3 regions of the Dorea longicatena genome follow, and region 1 is predicted to be linked to each of the others. Evidence: predicted binding sites of a transcription regulator. Region 1 holds the regulator's gene; each other region holds the start of a gene.
The links. Region 1 encodes Rex, which represses fermentation and respiration genes when NADH is low (regulators of the CRP and FNR family bind a similar motif). Its sites were predicted from a motif close to ATTGTTAANTANTTAACAAT; they were not measured.
Positions count from the first base shown of each region.

Region 1 (4,295 bases):
ACAAACTCTGTAGCTACAATTTTTGCATGGACAGGTGCTCTTAGAAAACGTGGTGAGATGGATGGAAATGCCGAATTGGCAGCATTCGCAGATAAGCTTGAAAAAGCAACCATTGATACCATTGAAGAAGGTAAGATGACGAAAGATTTGGCATTGATCACGACACTGGAAAATCCAACCGTATTGAACAGCGAAGGATTTATTAAGGCAATTGCTGAAAAATTAAAATAGATAATATATATCTACAGGACCTGCCACCGGCAGTTCCTTACGAATGCATGGCAATATAAAAGCCCGCCCCAGAAGCTTTCTGGAGCGGGCTAAAAAGTTGCAAATCAGGCGTTTAAGCGTCTTCTGCTAATTCCTCCCATTTCATGTATAATTCTTCTAATTCTTCCGCTATTGCGGCTTTTTCTTTTGCAAGTTCCTGGCATTTTACAGAGTTGGTGAAGATATCTTCCTGAATCATCAGGGCATCGATCTCACTATCACGGTCTTCCAGTTCGCCGATACGTTCTTCAGTCTTTTTAAGCTCATTCTGACGTTTGCGAAGTCTTGCCTGGGCTTCCTTTTGCTCCTGCCAGCTGAGTTTTGACTCGGATACATTCTTGTCTGTACTGTTATCTGAAACGGATGAAGGTGTAGAGGCTTCTCCGGCATATGCAGTAGTGAGTTCTTCTTTTTTCTCCAGATAATAGTCATAATTTCCGATATAATTTACAAATGTATGATTGACAAGATCCAGAATCCGTGATGCAGTTTGATTAATGAAATAACGGTCATGAGAGACATAAAGTACAGTACCGGTATAATCATTCAAAGCATTCTCAAGGATTTCTTTGGATGCGATGTCCAAATGGTTGGTCGGCTCGTCGAGGATCAGGAAATTTGCTTCAGAGAGCATCAGTTTCGCAAGAGATACACGTCCGCGTTCCCCACCGCTCAAAGAACTGATCTGTTTGAAGACATCATCACCGGTAAAAAGAAATGCTGCAAGCACATTCCGGATTTCCGTATTCGTAAGAGTCGGATAATCATCGGAAATCTCGTCAAAAATTGTTTTTTCCATATGAAGGACATGATGTTCCTGATCGTAGTAGCCAATCTTAACATTGGAGCCAAGTGTATAAGTACCGGAATCAGCAGATACCACTCGGTTTAAGATCTTAAGAAGCGTAGTCTTTCCTGTTCCGTTATCACCGATTACTGCGACATGTTCACCACGTTTGATCTCGAGATTAACGTCTGTAAAAAGTTCCTGTCCGGGGAAAGATTTGCTTAAATGTTCAATAGTCAGAACATCATTGCCACTTACACAGGATGGTTCCAGTTTCAGATGTATATCTGTATTAACTTCTATCGGTTTTTCGATGGTCTGCATTTTTTCCAACATCTTTTCGCGGCTTTCGGCACGTTTGATGGATTTTTCGCGGTTGAAAGAACGAAGCTTTTCGATAACCGCTTCCTGATGCTTGATTTCCTGCTGCTGGTTAAGATATTCCTTCAGGCGTATGTCGCGAAGCTGCTGCTTCTTTGCTGCATAGTCGCTGTAATTTCCCATATAAGTACGAAGTTCTCCAAGCTCGATTTCAAGAACTTTAGTGACAACTTTGTTCAAAAAATAACGGTCATGAGACACGATCAGCACAGCTCCCTGATAGTTTAGAAGATAGGTTTCAAGCCATGCAATTGAATTCAGATCCAGATGGTTGGTTGGCTCATCAAGAAGCAAAATGTCTGGTTTCGTTAACAGAAGCTTGCCGAGAGATACACGGGTTTTCTGTCCTCCGGAGAGAGTGTCGACGGGTTTGGTGAAATCATTTTCCGTAAATCCAAGTCCCTTTAACACACCGGTGATCTCACTTTCACAAGAATAGCCATTCTCACGTTCGAAAGCGGCCGTAAGGCGGTTGTAAGTTTCCAGACGGTCGTTCAAGGCGTCGCCGGAGAGATGCTTAAGTTCCATCTCGATCTCGCGGATACGGCGCTCCATAGCGATTATATCGGCCTTTGCGGTGCGGACTTCTTCGTAGATCGTATTACCGCTTTGCATCTCTTGATGCTGGGCAAGATAGCCAAGTGTCTTACCTTTTGTCAGGATGACGTTGCCGTCATCCGGGGCTGATTCGCCTACAATCATTTTGAGCAGAGTGGACTTACCGGCACCGTTCGGTCCGACAAGAGCTGCTTTTTCGTGATCTTCTATATGGAAGGATCCATCTCTGACGATGAGGTGTTCACCGAAAGATTTCTGGATCCCGTGACATGCTAATATCATATATTTCCTCCTGAGTTATGGATAATTGATACGTTGGTATTCTCAAAATGCATTTACACATGCTACTTTATTATAACGGAAATTGCATAAAATTCAACAATAGTTTGACAATAATCTTTCAATTTTATATAATTATTTTAGACTATGATTGGAAGGGTGAAAACATTGGAAGAAAGAGAGATTTCTCGTGCGGTCATAAGAAGATTGCCGAGGTATTACAGATATTTGGGCGAACTGTTGGAAAATGGTGTAGAGCGGATTTCTTCGAACGATCTGAGTAAGCGGATGAAAGTAACAGCATCCCAGATCCGTCAGGATCTTAATAATTTCGGAGGATTCGGACAACAGGGATACGGTTATAATGTTAAGTATTTATACACAGAGATTGGAAAGATATTAGGATTGGAAGAAGACCACAATATTATTATCATTGGTGCAGGTAATCTTGGGCAGGCACTGGCTAATTATGCAGCCTTCGAGAACCGTGGATTCATTCTGAAAGGAATCTTTGATGTGAATCCAAGACTTCAGGGAGTATCCATCCGTGGAGTTCCGATCCGTATGATGGATGATCTGAAAACGTTCGTTCAGAATAATGAGATTGATATTGCAGTTCTGACGATTCCGAAAGAGAAAGCAATTGAAGTTGCGAATATGCTGGTTGAGAACGGAGTACGTGCGATCTGGAACTTTGCACATACAGATTTGAACCTTCCGGATAATGTTGTTGTTGAGAATGTGCATCTGTCAGAAAGTCTGATGCAGTTGTCATACAATATCAGTCGTTACAAAGAGGACCATAAATAAACTATAATACAAGAAAGCGTGTAGGAGTAGTCTGGAATACGGACATATTTTTACACGTTCTTTTGTTGCAGAGATATATCTGATGGGAGATGAATGAATATATGAAACTTCTGGTTAATGCTGCGCAGATGAAGGCTGCCGATCAGTACACGATTCAGGAACTGGGCATCGCATCACTAGAATTAATGGAGTGTGCGGCAAATGCCTGTGTACAGACGATGCAAAGTGAGAATCTGGATCTTTCTTCTGTCTGTGTGGTATGTGGATCAGGAAATAATGGCGGAGATGGATTTGCCATCGCCAGGATCTTGAAGAATATGGGGTGTCCTGTGGATACTTATCTGGTCGGCAATCCAGAGCATTGTACACCGGAGACACGGGAACAGATAAGACGTCTTAAAGAATGTGGTGGTAAGATCACAGAAGATATCCCGCAGGATAACAGCTACAGCATAGTGATAGATGCCGTGTTCGGAGTCGGACTGAGCCGTAAGATTGAAGGTACATATCGTCAGGTGATTGAACGTATGAATCAGATGCAGGGTACAAAATTTGCAGTAGATATCCCATCAGGACTTTCAGCCTCTACGGGATGTGTGCTTGGTTGTGCATTCCACGCAGATGATACAGTGACATTCGAGGTGAAAAAGATCGGCCTTGAACTGGCGCAGGGCAGAGCATATGCAGGAAGAGTAACAGTAGCAGAGATTGGCATTTCGCATGAGCCGTTATTACAGGATGCAGATGTGATCCATTCTTTTGAAAGAGAAGAATATCGTAGAATGCTTCCGGAAAGACCGGAAGATTCTAATAAGGGAAGTTATGGAAGGCTTCTTGTGATCGCTGGAAGTAAGGGTATGGCAGGTGCGGCATATCTGAATGCCCATGCGGCTTATATGACAGGAGCCGGGCTTGTCAGAATCTATACACCAAAGGACAACCGCGAGATATTGCAGACACTTCTGCCGGAAGCGATCATAACGGCTTATGATGAATTTAATAAAGAAGAAGTACTAAAGCTTCTTAAGTGGGCAGACGGTGTGTGTATTGGTTCCGGCATTGGAAGAAGTACAACATCGGAGAAGTTATTGCGGACGGTTATAGAGTACGTGGATGTTCCATGCCTGATCGATGCAGATGGGTTAAATCTTCTGTCAGATAACAAAGATCTTCTTGATCGGCTGGCAGACCGGAAGTTCATATTTACGCC
Region 1 is NZ_CP102280.1:1,412,982-1,417,276, forward strand. Features, by position in the region: gene NQ508_RS06625 (NADP-dependent isocitrate dehydrogenase) at 1-231, shown strand, start outside; gene abc-f (ribosomal protection-like ABC-F family protein) at 344-2,278, opposite strand; gene NQ508_RS06635 (redox-sensing transcriptional repressor Rex) at 2,444-3,085, shown strand; gene NQ508_RS06640 (bifunctional ADP-dependent NAD(P)H-hydrate dehydratase/NAD(P)H-hydrate epimerase) at 3,187-4,295, shown strand, end outside.

Region 2 (4,295 bases), 180 kb from region 1:
GAAGAAGCGAAAAAATATGGCATTGACAAAAAGGACATTGTAATCGATGTGCTGGCAATGACGATCAGTTCCGAGCCGGAAGGAGCAAAGGTCACTCTGGAAGCACTGAAAAAAGTCAGAGAGACTTACGGTGTATGTACGGTACTTGGTGTATCGAACATTTCATTCGGACTTCCGTACCGTCCGGCAGTCAATTCGAATTTCTATACGATGGCCATGCAGAATGGCTTAAGTGCCGGAATCATCAATCCGTCTTCGGAAGATATGATGTGTTCTTACTATTCATTCTGTGCGCTGATGAATTACGACAAGAACTGCGAGGATTATATCCGTGTATATGGCAGTCAGAAAGCAGGAACGCCTGCACCGGCAGCCAAGGCAGAACTGACTTTAAAAGAGGCCATCGAAAAAGGTCTGAAAGAAGAAGCGCATCATGCAACAGGAGAACTGTTAAAGGAACAGGCACCGCTGGAGATCATCAATGAACACCTGATCCCGGCACTGGATACGGTGGGAAAAGGATTTGAAAAGGGAACTGTCTTCCTGCCGCAGCTTCTGATGAGTGCCGATGCGGCAAAGATCGCATTTGCAGTGATCAAGGACGTACTCGCACAGGAAGGCGGGGAAGTCCAGGCGAAGAATAAAGTTATTCTCGCAACGGTAAAAGGAGATATTCACGATATTGGTAAGAACATTGTAAAAGTCCTTCTGGAGAATTACAGTTTTGATGTGATCGATCTGGGGAAAGATGTACCGCCGGAAGTGATCGTAGATACTGCAGTTGAGCAGGATATCCGGCTGGTAGGTTTAAGTGCGCTTATGACAACAACGGTTGTAAGCATGGAAGAGACCATCAAGTTATTGAGAGAACGTAAACCTGAATGTAAAGTCATGGTAGGTGGAGCTGTGCTGAATCAGGATTATGCAGATATGATCGGGGCAGATTTTTACGGCAAAGATGCAATGCAGTCCGTATATTATGCACAGAGAGTATTTGGAGAAGAGTAATCAGTGAGCAAAGAATTTCATAAAAATATACAACAGACAAAAAGGAGACAGAAAAAATGGGATTAATATTACCAGAACATTATGACCCTCGCTTAAGCGTAAGAGAGACACAGGAAGCAATCAAGTACATTCGTGACACGTTCCAGAAGGAATTCGGAAAAGAGATGAATCTGGAGAGAATCTCTGCACCGTTATTTGTAGAAAAAAGCAGTGGTCTGAACGATGACCTGAACGGTGTGGAAAGACCGGTACAGTTCGATATCGCAGGCGTTCCGGGAGAGACAATCGAAGTTGTACATTCCCTTGCAAAATGGAAACGTATGGCATTATACAAATATGGATTCCAGCCGGGTGAAGGACTTTATACAAATATGAACGCGATCCGCAGAGATGAAGAACTTGACAACTTACATTCCTGCTACGTGGACCAGTGGGACTGGGAAAAAGTGATCAAAAAAGAAGAACGTACTGTTGAGACACTGGAAGCTACCGTACGTAATATCTTCAAGATCATCAAACATATGGAACATGAGGTATGGTACAAATATCCACAGGCAGTGAAGAAACTTCCGGAGGACATCTATTTCATCACTTCCCAGGAACTGGAAGACATGTATCCGGATAAGACTCCAAAGGAAAGAGAAAATCTGATCACAAAAGAACACGGCTGTGTATTCCTGATGAAGATCGGTGACAAACTCGCAAGCGGCGAGCCGCACGACGGACGTGCACCAGACTACGATGACTGGCAGTTAAACGGAGACATCCTGTTCTGGTTCGAGACACTGAACTGTGCACTTGAGATCTCCAGCATGGGTATCCGTGTAGATGAAAAAGCTCTGGAAGAGCAGCTTGTAAAAGCAGGATGCGAAGAGAGAAAGAATCTCCCATATCATAAGATGCTGTTAAACGGAGAACTTCCATACACCATCGGAGGCGGTATTGGACAGTCCAGACTCTGCATGCTGCTTCTTGACCGTGCTCATGTCGGCGAGGTGCAGGCAAGTTTGTGGCCGGAAGAGATGCGGGAGACTTGCAGAGAGCATAATATTATTCTGCTGTAAATTGGTACTTAATTCAACAGGCTGGTGGATACCCGGACCGAAAGGCCAACCCAGTTAATAAATTAATCCCCAAAATTAGTTGATAAGATTTTCTCAAGTGTCTATAATAGAACTATAGACTGTCATAAAAATGACAAAGGAAAAACAGGAGGAACTCCAACTATGATGAGAGGCATTAATACAACCGTAAGACGGTTGAGAAGAAAAGTCTTTGAAGAAGTCGCAGCGCTTGGTTTCAAAGCGGATGCGGATACTTTATGCGACGATATGGAAGCAATCCCATATGCGCTGGTGAATGATGAGACGGAACAGTACCGTGACAGTGTCTACCGTGCAAGAGCAGTTGTACGAGAGCAGGTAAGACTTGCAATGGGACTTGCGCTCAGACCTGAAGATAAACCGGTACATCTGACAGCGGGAGTAGAAGCAAGTAACATATCAGACAAATATTATGAGCCGCCGCTTATACAGGTTATCCCGTCTGCATGTATGAGATGTGAGGCGAAAGGATATGAGGTCAGCAACATGTGCAAAGGATGTCTGGCACATCCTTGTATGGAAGTCTGTCCAAAGGGTGCAATTTCCATGGTGAACGGAAAATCCTACATTGATCAGGAAAAATGTATCAAATGTGGAAAATGTAAGAGTGTCTGTCCATATGACGCAATCTCCAAGAAAGAGCGCCCTTGTGCAAAAGCCTGTGGTGTCAATGCGATTGAAAACGATAAAGTGGGACGTGCATATGTCAATCCGGACAAATGCGTATCCTGCGGTATGTGTATGGTAAACTGTCCGTTTGGAGCAATTTCAGACAAATCCCAGATCTTCCAGCTTGCAAGAGCATTGTCGGAAGGCGAGCAGATCATTGCTGAGATCGCACCGGCATTTACCGGGCAGTTCGGAGATAATATCAATGCGAGAAACTTAAAGGCAGCACTGGAAGAACTTGGATTTTCACAGGTATACGAAGTAGCTCTTGGAGCTGATATCGGAGCTGTTGCAGAGGCACACCATTATGTGGAAAAGGTTACAACGGGAGAACTTCCATTCCTTCTGACATCCTGCTGTCCGTCATGGGCAATGCTGGCAAAGAAATATTTCCCGGATATGATCGATGAAGTGTCTCAGGAGCTGACGCCTATGGTCGCTACTGCACGTACGATCAAAAAAGAACATCCGAATGCAAAAGTAGTATTCATCGGACCATGTGCGGCCAAGAAGCTGGAAGCAATGCGCAGAAGCGTAAGAAGTGATGTTGATTTTGTAGTGACATTTGAGGAATTACAGGGAATGTTCGATGCGAAGGAAATTGATCTTTCCGAATATGAAGCAGAGTCATCTTTCCATAATGCAACAGGTGTAGGACGTGGATATGCAGTTGCAGGCGGTGTTGCATCCGCGATTGAAAAATGTGTGAATGAATACTATCCGGGTGTGGAAGTAAAGATCGAACATGCAGAAGGTCTTGCAGATTGTAAGAAGATCCTTTCTATGGCGAAGATCGGAAGAATGAACGGATGTCTGATCGAAGGAATGGGATGTCCGGGCGGATGTGTAGCCGGAGCAGGAACGAATATTCCGGTACCGAAAGCACAGAAGAAAGTACAGGAATTTGTGAAAGCATCCAGCAAACAGCTTCCACCAAAGGAACTCGGTGAGATTGAGTTAAAATAAGAGGGTTCCGAATGAGAAAACAAGAATCCGGAATGTCGTTCATGACGATATTTTATGCGCGTTTTATGCATATTTAAGTTTAAAAGAGACAGGCGTAATGATTGACAAAACGCCTGTCTCTCTTTATAATTAAAAGTTAGTATTGATAAAAATATTTATACTGATTTGATACATGAATGTAGAGCAGGAGGAAATTATGCAGAAGTATGGCGTAAACGAATTAAGAAGAATGTTTCTTGAGTTCTTTGAAAGCAAGGGACATCTGGCAATGAAAAGTTTCTCATTAGTGCCTCATAACGATAAGAGTCTGTTACTGATCAACTCTGGTATGGCACCATTGAAACCATATTTTACAGGACAGGAGATACCGCCGAGAAGACGTGTTACCACCTGTCAGAAATGTATCCGTACAGGAGATATCGAGAACGTAGGAAAGACAGCAAGACATGGTACATTTTTCGAAATGCTTGGTAACTTCTCATTTGGAGACTATTTTAAAGACGAAGCAATTCACTGGACATGGGAATTCCTTACAGAAGTAGTAGGACT
Region 2 is NZ_CP102280.1:1,589,438-1,593,732, reverse strand. Features, by position in the region: gene NQ508_RS07525 (homocysteine S-methyltransferase family protein) at 1-1,008, shown strand, start outside; gene asnA (aspartate--ammonia ligase) at 1,065-2,072, shown strand; gene NQ508_RS07515 (4Fe-4S dicluster domain-containing protein) at 2,235-3,746, shown strand; gene alaS (alanine--tRNA ligase) at 3,943-4,295, shown strand, end outside.
Region 2: the regulator Rex is predicted to act here: its motif matches at 2,191-2,210, upstream of NQ508_RS07515 (4Fe-4S dicluster domain-containing protein).

Region 3 (4,295 bases), 290 kb from region 1:
AATAACTGCTGCCAGTTCATCATCGTTAGATGCTTCTTCTACTACAGGTGCTGCAACTGCTGCCGGAGCCGGTGCCGCTTCCTGTGTGCTTTCTGCTTTTCCTTTGTTCTTGAATTTTGCTTCAAGAGCAGGGATATATTTGAACAGAGAGATCAGAATAGAGATAAAGATCAGGATTACGAATACAGTTCCCATACCAAGGATTGTATTAAGTCCTGCTTTTTCCATGATCTCGCCGATGCTGTAATGTGCATCGATCGTTGTACTGTCCAGATAAAGGTTCTCATCAAAAACAAATGTAATGTCTGCATCACGGTCTTTGAATTTTGCACTGGTCGTTACTTTCAGTTCATCAGAGGATGGCTCGAATTTGTAATCACCATGACTTACATATTCTCCACACTCTTTTGTTCCCTGCTGCCATGCATCCAGAGCTGCAAGGAAACTATCCTGCGTAAATGGAACTCCTGCCTGATTCAACTGAGACTCGATTTGGAAATCTGTCATCTTGTTCCACTGTTCGATAGTATCTGCATCTGCACTGTTGCAATACTCGATCAGAAAATCCGTTGCCTGTGTGATGGTTGATTTATCATACTGAAGATTTTCTTTCTTACTTCCGCAAGCGGTAAAGCAGAGCATTGCGACAAGCACACAAAGTAATACGCTTAATTTTTTCTTCACTTTGCCTCACCTCTCTAAACCGTACCGTGTTTCTTTACCGGACGATCCTCTCTTTTTGTGAATAACATCTCGAATGCGCCGATCACATATTTTCTTGTATCTGCTGCTTCGATGATTGTATCCACATATCCTCTTTTCGCTGCTGATAATGGGCTTGACTGCAGATTCTTATATTCTGCTGCTTTTTCTCTGATTGTTGCTGCATCAGCGTCTGCATACATGATCTTGGCTGCCTGGTTTGCGTCCATCATTCCAATCTCTGCTTCCGGCCATGCATATACCATATCTGCTCCGACTGCTTTGCTGTTCATTGTCACATAAGCACTTCCGAATGCTTTACCGATCACAACATTTACCTTCGGTACTGTTGCATCTGCAAATGCATAAGTAAGTTTTGCTGCTGATTTTGCAATACGTTTCTCATCGTATTCGCTTGCTGTAAATCCGCTTACATTTGTAAGTGTCAGTACAGGGATGTTGAATGCATCACAGAACTGTACGAATTCTGCAGCCTTTTCAGCTCCGTCAGCAGAAAGAGAGCCGTCAAATTCAGCCTCTACTTCAGCTTCTTCGTTATATACTTTTGAACGGTTTGCAACTGCACCTACAGTCATACCATTCAGTTTGATGAATCCTGCCACCATATCTTTTGCATATGCTTTCTTCACTTCGCAGAAGATGTTGTCATCAGAGATCATTGTAAGAGCAATCGCTGTGTCTTCTTTTGCATTAGCAAGGTCTGCACATACACGGTTCAGATCATCGTTACATTCTTCATAAGAAGAATCCTCTTCGTTGTTGCTTGGTAACATGCATACGAGAGAACGGATATCTGCAAGAATCTCTTCTTCAGATCCGATTCCGTCTACAAGACCGGTTGTCTCACTCTGGAATTTTGCGGAAGATGTATCACATTTAGAAATGTCATTTCCCGGAATTGCATTTGGAGTATTGGTAAATAATTTACCATTCTTTGTCTCCATGAATGTGAAATCTGTCAGAGCAGGTACGATAGAAAGTCCACCGCCACATGTTCCGAAGATTGCTGTGATCTGAGGGATCACTCCGGAAGCCATTGACTGTTTCTGATAAAGTTTTCCAAATGCCTCTAAAGCATCTGTAGCTTCCTGCAGTCTGAATCCGGCGCAGTCAACCAATCCGATGACCGGTGCTCCCATCTTCATTGCCATATCGTAGATATTAGAAATCTTCTTTGCATGCATCTCACCGATCGCACCATTTAAAACAGTAGCGTCCTGGCTGTATACGTATACCAGATTTCCATCGATCACTCCATATCCGGTGATAACACCGTCTGCTGGAGTTTCTTTTTCCTGCATGTTAAAATCAGTTGTTCTTGCTGTTACAGCTCCACCGATCTCAACAAAACTGCCTGCATCAAGTAAACTGTTGATTCTCTTACCTGCTGCATTGTCTGCTGCCATGTTGCCCATAGTCTAGCCCTCCATTTTCATTATTTTAAATTGGGTTTTTCCTGATTCTTGTATCAAAAGTAAAACCAAATTTTTTCCAATTATATTATACTGTTTTTGACACTTTAGTGCAATACCTTTATATTGTTTTTTGTTAAATACTTGACGAGTCGTTTCTTCCTATTAAAATGGCATTAAAATCTTACATTTCCGTGTCAAAAGTCAACCTTTTTGGCATCTATGGTTAACTTTTAAATATGCATTTTTCTGAAATAATATACTGTATTTCAGTATCTGCAGAACCTGCCACTGGCAGCTTCTTCCGAACGCCTGGCGATTGAAAAGGCCATGTGTATATCCGTACATCTATGTACACACATGACCTTTTTGTCTGTTTTATTTCTGTTCTATGTTCAAAAATCCGCTTTAAAACTTCTTTACTTTCTTCCGTTTCATATTCTTGCATCTCGTCAGAAGGAACTCCGCCAGCTCGTCTGTATTATTTCCTTCCAGCGCCGTCTTCGGAAATCCGATCATCGCTCTTGCCGAACCCATTGTCTCCGGATCTGCCTTTACAACTACACCAAACGCTTCTTTCGTCTCCAGAATCTTGGTTACATCCTCATATGAGAATGATCTTGTCTTCTTCGCAGTTACACTGTCAAAATGATCATCCAAGAAATGAATCTCAGAACTGACCGGTCCCCCATTCAGCTTGCATCGTCTGTCAAACTGATCTTTCGCATCTCCGACTGCCGTTGTTGCCAGTACCTTTCTCCAGATCGTTCTGTTCACCAGTATCGCAACAACGAACGCCAGTGCCCATCCGGCAATAAACTTAATAATGAAAAATGTCATCCCGCCCGGTGTGTTCCCGCCATGACTTCCATATTTCCACATATAATAGAACACCAACGGTCCCATCACTGTTACTACAAACTTAATCGTAATATCGCTGCTGTCCACACGGAAAAGTTCACATATCTGCTTCAACGTATTCTGTGACTCTTTATATGCCACACGGTAATAATTCGCCATATTGTTTTCCCCTTTACAAAATCTGAATCCTATTATATCCTTATATAGTTGATTATTCAAGAAAATCCGTTATAATTGTTTATAAATTATCCATAAACTTTTCTATATATCGTAAGATTTATTTTTGATTTCTATTATCATTTAGTTACTTTTACTCTTTTACTTTCCATTTGTTCTACCAATTTATTACATTTCCACATATGAATTTCTAAAAAAATAAGAAAAGCCTTAACTTTTTCTTAAACAATTGGTTGTACTTTGGTCTAGTTTGTGATAAGATTAACTGCGTTGAGAGTTTTAATCATAAGAGGGGATTTTCCTCGTATCGTTAAAACCAAAGAAAAATTTCATATTGGAGGGTGAATCTCATGGAGAACACTAAGAAAAAATTACCATTTGGTTTCTATGTGTGCTGTCTGACTTTCTCTTTTGAAAGACTTGCATACTATGCAGCTAAATGGGGGCTTTCGATCTTTATCGTAGCCACAGCAGCTCACGGTGGTCTTGGACTTGACAAATCCGTTGGTGCTGCAATGAGTTCTAACCTGGTAGCATTTACTTATATCACACCTATCATCGGTGGATATATCGCTGACCGTTGGATTAGTCCGCGTATCCTTGTTCCTGTTGGTGAGATCCTTATGGGTCTTGGTTATCTGTGTGCTTGGAGAGCAACAGAAGCCAATGGTATCGCAATGATGTGGGCAATGATTATCCTCGTTTCTATCGGTACTGGTTTCTTCAAAGGAAACGTATCCGGTATCAACGGACGTCTCTTCCCATTAGCTGACCAGGATGAACTTGATACTGTATTCAATTTACAGTACATGTTCGTTAACATCGGATCATTCTGTGGTACTACATTCCTTTCACTGATTGGTACAAACGCTGGATACCGTACAATGTTCCTTGTTTGCGGAATCTTCCTGTTTATCGACTGTGTATGGTGGTTCGTTGGAATGAAATCTTTCGGCGATGCCGGAAAGAAACCATTCCTTGTTGATAACCGTTCTGAGAATGTTGAAAAAGCAGACAAAGAAAAGGACAATGCACCACTTACGAAGCTTGAGAAAAACCGTGTTATCGCAATCCTGATCGTAACCGTATTCTCTGGTATCTTCTGGCTGATCTGGTACATGG
Region 3 is NZ_CP102280.1:1,702,113-1,706,407, forward strand. Features, by position in the region: gene NQ508_RS08065 (OadG family transporter subunit) at 1-684, opposite strand, end outside; gene NQ508_RS08070 (acyl-CoA carboxylase subunit beta) at 699-2,138, opposite strand; gene NQ508_RS08075 (hypothetical protein) at 2,544-3,155, opposite strand; gene NQ508_RS08080 (peptide MFS transporter) at 3,524-4,295, shown strand, end outside.
Region 3: the regulator Rex is predicted to act here: its motif matches at 2,268-2,287, upstream of NQ508_RS08070 (acyl-CoA carboxylase subunit beta).